Regions from separate parts of the Lacticaseibacillus sp. 30 genome, predicted to be linked through region 1. Evidence: riboswitches for the same ligand, from Rfam matches in the RefSeq annotation. Region 1 holds a riboswitch; the other holds the start of a gene.
The links. Region 1 has a riboswitch for lysine ahead of ACWPAB_RS05295 (ABC transporter permease subunit). Riboswitches for the same ligand answer to the same signal wherever they lie in the genome.
Positions count from the first base shown of each region.

Region 1 (3,419 bases):
GAGTGGCAATTGACGTAAAATGCTGGCCAATTCCTGAACGTCAGCGTGACGCGCAGCCGCCAAATAACGTTGTAAAAAAGGTTGCTTATCCCTAGAACGAGGTTTTGCAAACACATCCCAATCTAAATTCAACTGATCCAACAACAAAAAGAAACGATCAGCAGCTAACTGTGAGGTACCATTTTCAAACTTTGACAAACTTGACACCGATAAAATGCCATGCGCTGCCATTTTTAAAGTCAGTCCTCGTTCCCTACGTAATAACTTAAATTGTCTACCAATCGTCATCTCGCAGCCCCCTCCTCCTTAAGAAACCGCTGCCAACTAGTTGTTAACAATTGAGCAAAAAATGGTGACTCTAATAACCGCAAACTGGCTAACAGTTGCTCAACCGCTGCCGTTGCTGCTCGATGCTTACCGCGATGGTACACCAATAATTGCTGCTGATACCGAAGCATCAATCGGGAATAGAGATCATCCGGCGGCACTGGCATACTGGTCGCAATGGTTAGCAAGCGAACTGCTTCACTAAACTCACGCCGATGGATCAGTAACGCAATGCTATTCGTGAGAATCGCCCACAAATATTGATCGCGCGTCCGGTGACTCTCGGTTTTTGGCATATCCAGTAACATCCCTGCCACTAAACTAACCAACTGTTTACTGTCGAAAAGCACCAACGTCGCCGCAAAAAGATCCAGCTCATAAAGTCCCCAGTGCTTAATTCGTTTTAAGTAACGCATAACGTCAGTCTTCATGGCTGGTGTTGTTTGAAAACTCGGGTCACTGAACCCGTTGTGCGCCATGATGTTAATCTGATTAAGTCGGTAAAAAATAAGCCCCGTTTCCCGCCATAACCGATACTGTCGCTTAGCCAATGCCAGTAGCGCCGGTTTCCCAGCAACAGTCGCCCGGTTCACCTGCTGGAAAAAGTTATCCTGATTCAAGGCGCGGTATCCTTGTTGAATGGATTCAACGTCTTGATCAAACCGTGTTAATAATTTTAAAACAACTGCCGCACTCAGTTGCGTCTCCCCACGTTCAAACCGCGACAAAGTTGCAGCTGTCGTAATCCCAGCTGCAATTTCTTCTAATGAATCATTTTCCTCGAGACGTAAAGCCCGCAAATATGCCCCGATTTTGACATGTTCTTCTGGCATCAGCACCCGACCCTTTTATGAGAACTTTATTAGACAAACTTAACACGTTTTGCCATTTTTTCAAAATATCTTACTACTTATTGCACCTCAAATTTGAATATTTTTGTTTTTAAACGCTGCCTAAACATGGGTTGCTAGTCCCAAGAATTTTTTACGCATTTTTCTGATAGACATCAGGCAGTAGCGAAAATTCAATGGACGCCGCCATACCAGCGCCTTAGCCTTGGCGATCGCTACTCCGAATTTTCACAAAACCAGTTCAGACTATCGAAGCCTGCCCAACAAGCATCAGAAGAGCGAATCCTTCTACTGTGCCATCTAAAACGTGTGAGCAGACGTAGAAACTGTACTTGCTCACGCGCTGCCATTATAAATTGACATCCATCCCTGACTCCGCTAAACTCAATTTTGACATTTAAATACACCACCAAGAAATAGAGGTTGCGGTGGGCAACGAAAACTGGGGAGTGCCGTATCATGTTGAACCAGTTGTAAGTGCCACCGCCGAAATGTTGCACGATATTCGGATCGTGCGCATTGGGCCATGGGTGCATAACCCATGGACTGTCGAAGCACTCGCTTCGGGGCGCTATGATTCTGGTTTATGACTAAAATCGATGGAATCGACCTTTATTGCGGTATCACAACACAATAAGGTCGATTTTTTGTTTCCAGCTCTATTTCCCACTACAAGAAGGGAGAAATGTCAGTTATGAAAAAGCATTGGGTTGCACGTTTAGGCGTGCTGGGCTTCGCCTTGAGCCTCTTACTAGGCAGTTTTGCTGCCACCCCGGTCAATGCTGCTAGTGATAGCGGCACGTTTAAAGTCGGCATGGAGGCTGGCTATGCGCCGTTCAACTGGACGCAAACCACCAGCGCTAACAACGCCGTCAAGATTCAAGGTAGTCAGGAATACGCTAACGGCTACGATGTGCAGATTGCACGTAAGGTTGCCAAAGCCTTACACAAAAAGGTAGTCGTCGTCAAAACATCTTGGGACGGATTGCCACCAGCTCTAACTTCAGGCAAAATCGATGCCATCATCGCCGGCATGTCACCGACACCTGATCGTCGCAAGACCATCGATTTCAGTAATCCCTACTACATCTCCAACTTGACGATGGTTGTTCGCAAAGACAGCAAGTATGCCAAAGCCAAGAGCATTGCGGATTTTAAGGGTGCTAAAATCACCGCGCAGCTCAGCACCTATCATTATCAGGCGATCAATCAAATCAAGGGTGTCGTCAAGGAACCGGCTATGAACGATTTTCCGGCTATGCGTGTGGCCTTGGAATCCGGAACCATTGATGGTTACGTTTCCGAAGTGCCTGAAGGGATCACGGCAGAACGTGCTAATCCTAACTTGATGTATATCCATTTTGCAAAAGGTCAGGGTTTTAAAACCGATGCCAGTGACACGAATCTGGCGATTGGCTTGCGCAAGAATGATCCGAATAAAGCAAAGATCAATGAACTACTTGCCACAATTTCAAGTAAAGAACGAGCACAGCTGATGAATGAAGCTGTCGATAACCAGCCATCAACTGAGAGCAATGGCAACTGGTTCATCGCGATTATGAAGCAATATGGTCCAATGCTGTTACGCGGGACAGGCATGACCTTACTGATTTCCCTTGTTGGGACAATCGTCGGCTTTATCATCGGGTTGTTAGTCGGGATTATCCGGACAACTCCTAAGCCGAAAAAACTCGGTCAGCGCGGCTTACGCGCCGTGATCAACTGGCTGCTGTCGTTGTACATCGAAGTTTTCCGTGGCACGCCAATGATTGTTCAGGCCGCGGTCCTATATTATGGTGCCGCACAAGCTTGGCATTTGAACATGGACCGGACCACCGCTGCCTTATTGATTGTTTCGATCAACACTGGGGCCTATATTTCCGAAATTATCCGTGGTGGGATTATCTCGGTTGACGAAGGTCAATTCGAGGCTGCCAACGCTCTGGGAATGACCCATCTGCAAACCATGATGAAGGTCATTTTGCCTCAAGCCGTGCGCAACTCACTGCCAGCTGTGACCAACGAATTTATTGTCAACATCAAGGATACGTCCGTTCTGTCCGTTATCTCTGTCTCCGAATTGTTCTTCAGTGGTGAGACTATTGCCGGACAAAGCTTCCAATTCTTCCACACCTATCTGATTGTCAGCGCCATCTATCTCATCATGACCTTCACAATTAGTCGCCTATTCCGATTAATTGAAAAACATCTCGACGGGCCAAAAGATTACAACGTCATGAC
Region 1 is NZ_JBSOQX010000005.1:143,947-147,365, forward strand. It holds gene ACWPAB_RS05285 (helix-turn-helix domain-containing protein) at 1-288, opposite strand, end outside; gene ACWPAB_RS05290 (helix-turn-helix domain-containing protein) at 285-1,160, opposite strand; lysine riboswitch at 1,588-1,760, shown strand; gene ACWPAB_RS05295 (ABC transporter permease subunit) at 1,864-3,419, shown strand, end outside.

Region 2 (3,419 bases), on a different contig from region 1:
GTGATCACCAATCGTGACGGGCTTAGCTGAAGGTGGCTCCACAACCCCGGCGAGTACGGTGCCAGCACCGATATGGCAGTGCTTGCCGACGATTGCCCGGCCACCAAGGACCGCTCCCATGTCAATCATGGTGCCAGCACCGATTTCTGCACCAATGTTGATAATCGCGCCCATCATGATCACCGCATTGTCGCCAATGAGCACCTGATCACGAATAATGGCGCCAGGTTCAATGCGCGCATTAGCCGCCTTGATATCCAGCAATGGAACCCCGGTGTTGCGGCCGGCGGTTTCAACATAATAGTCATCTAACTTGGCTTTTTTCAAAATGGGTTTAATTTCTGCCCAGTCGCCAATCACGGTGCCGGTATGTTTACCGATGAAAGCATGAACGCTTTTGGGGAAATGCAGCTCGCTTAGTTTGCCCTTGAGATAAACCTTAACTGGGGTGGTTTTTTTGCTATTAGCGATGGTGGAAATAATTTTTTGAGTATCTAACTGTGCCATAATCGGCCTCCTATTTGGTTGCGGCAGTGGCGTCGGTTTGAGCTGGAGCAGGCTGCTCAGTTGGTGCGGCGTAATGTAAGTCATTTTTAATGAGATCAGCATCGGTTTCGCGGGTCACGACCAACTGGGCTTGGCCATTTTCCACGAAAACAACGGCGGGTCGCGGATTGCGATTGTAGTTGGATGCCATTGAGTAGCCGTATGCGCCAGTGTCAAAAACAACAACGACATCGCCTGGTGTGGTTGTGGGCAGCGGTGCATCATCGATCAAAATATCGCCGGATTCGCAATACTTGCCGACCAAGTGGACATGTTCAGCTGGCGCAGCATTTGGCTGGTCAGCTAAAACGGCCGTGTAGGTTGCTTGATACAAGGCAGGACGAATATTGTCGCCCATGCCACCGTCAACGGCAACGTATGGCCGCAATCCCGGGACATCTTTACGGCTGCCGACGGTATAGAGACTATAGCCAGCTGGCCCGACAATCGAACGACCGGGTTCAATCCAGATGGCTGGCAACGGCCAGTTAAGCGTTTGACTTTGTGATTTCAAGGTTGCCAGAATTGCCTTAACAAAGGCTTCTGGTGGCAGCGGATCGTCTTGCTTGGTATAAGCAATGCCGAAGCCGCCGCCAACGTTCAGGACTTTGGGGATGAAGCCGAATTGCTGATGCCAGTTATTAAGGACATGCAGCAGCTTTTGGGTAACGGCTTCGAAACCTGCTACTTCAAAGATCTGGGAGCCAATGTGGGCGTGGATGCCAAGCAGGTTGAGATGATCGTCGGCTAAAATGCGCTTGGCGGCTTCATCTGCTTGACCACTAGCGAGATCGAAACCGAATTTACTGTCGGTTTGGCCTGTCTGGTCATAGGCATGCGTGTGCGCGCTGATACCAGGGGCAACGCGGATTAAAACGTCCTGTTGACCAACGGTGGCACCTAAAAGGTCATCAAGGAGATCCAGTTCGTGAAAATTGTCCACAATGATGGTGCCAACCCCGGCATCCAATGCTTGTGTCAGTTCAGCTTTGCTTTTGTTGTTGCCATGAAAACTGACCGCCGCCATTGGAAAATCGGCTGCCTGAGCGGTGTAAAGTTCACCGCCGGACACCACGTCAACGTGCGCGCCTTCTGACTTGGCGACTTCGTACATCGCAATGGTCGCGAAGGCTTTGGAGGCGTAACTCACGGCATATGACACATCTGCTTCTTCAAAAACCCGTTTAAATGCGCGAATTTGCTGGCGAATGGCGCCAACATCGTACACATAAAGTGGGGTTTGAAATGTTCGGGCCAACTGGCTGGCAGCGACCCCGCCGATGGTTAATTGGCCTTCATGATTTGTGGCAAAATTCATAAGTTCATCCTCCCGAATTTGGCAGGGCGATGGCAAACGAAAAGGGATCCTTTTGTTTGGCCACGCGTCAAACAAAAAGATCCCAACTTGCAATCTACTTGAATGATAGCGCCCCGCTTAGGTTTCTAAGCGACAGTACAGGACTTATTCAATCCTGGCCCAACAGGCTTGCCGATCCCGGCGCGCCCATTTCGGCAACCGCCCCTTTGGCTTGATGTCATCACGAAGGATCCCGCTCGATCAAGCTACTCATGTTGGTTGCAACCTCTATCTGTTTGTCACCAGCCTATAATAAAAAGACGTGGACGTCAAATAAATAATGAGAGCGCGCGAACAGGCCCGCTTAGAAACCGGAGCATAAGCGGCCTCAAGCCTCAATGGCTGGGTCTTGGCCAGTGAGGCTTGAGGTCCTTATGTGCAGGCTTCTGGGCCTGTTCGCGCGCTTTAAGTGAGATAGGTCTGTCTTCGAGGCTTTTAGTTCTCCTATAGTTGGCATTTGTCCGATAGTCCGAGCTGGCCCTGCGGTGACAGAGACTGGTGACTGTGAACTCAGGTCATTAAAAACAAATTTAAAAACATTGTCTCTATGCAGTAACCCGAAAACGTGTCATGTTAGCGACATGCTGGGGCTTGTGTTTCTGGGAGAGTCTGTTAAAGTACAGGATAAAATGACAAAGTTCTCATTTGTCGTGACGTCTAGGAGGCAGTTTATCGTGCGTGTCGTAAAATTTGGCGGTTCATCGCTAGCAAATGGTTCACAATTCGCCAAGGTCGTGGCGATCATGAAGGCTAACCCAGCTCGGCAGGTGATCGTGACGAGTGCGCCAGGTAAACGGCACCCGGGAGACACCAAGGTGACCGATTTATTGATTCAGTATGCACAGGCAGTGATGCGGCATGAAGCTGTGGCTGCCATTGTTGCAGAAATCGTTGCTCGATATCAGGCAATCGCCGATGATTTTGAGCTCGAAGCATCGATCATGGCCGCGATTGAAGAAGAGCTAGACCAGTTACCAAAGTTGACTTTCAAGAACAATGATTATTTAATGGCAGGCTTTAAGGCGCGCGGTGAAAAGTTGAACGCGTTTTTAATGACCGCAGTGTTGAATCATGAGGGGATTGAAGCCACCTATGGCGAACCGAAGTCGTTAGGAATTGTGGTCACAGATCATCCCAATGATGCCGAAGTTTCACGTGAAACCTATCGCAACCTCGCTACATTTCGACGACCAATCGGGGTTTTGGTTGTACCGGGATTTTATGGCTATACCAGCAATGACGATATTGCCACCTTTTCTCGTGGTGGCTCTGATATCACGGGAGCGATTTTGGCTAACGGTTTTCATGCCGACTTATATGAAAACTTTACCGATGTCGATGGCGTAGCGGCTGCTGACCCACGGGTGGTGGCGAATCCGCAAATGATTCGTGAAATGACCTATCGGGAAATGCGAGAGCTGTCTTATGGCGGCTTTGGTGTTTTTCATGATGAAGCGATTCTGCCAGCGATTGCTGGGCAGGTACCGATTAATCTTAAAAATACCAATCATCCTGC
Region 2 is NZ_JBSOQX010000032.1:5,025-8,443, reverse strand. It holds gene dapD (2,3,4,5-tetrahydropyridine-2,6-dicarboxylate N-acetyltransferase) at 1-507, opposite strand, end outside; gene lysA (diaminopimelate decarboxylase) at 518-1,864, opposite strand; lysine riboswitch at 1,963-2,142, opposite strand; gene ACWPAB_RS14060 (aspartate kinase) at 2,578-3,419, shown strand, end outside.
Region 2: it holds a riboswitch for lysine, as region 1 does, so the genes downstream of both, lysA (diaminopimelate decarboxylase) here and ACWPAB_RS05295 (ABC transporter permease subunit) in region 1, are expected to answer to the same signal.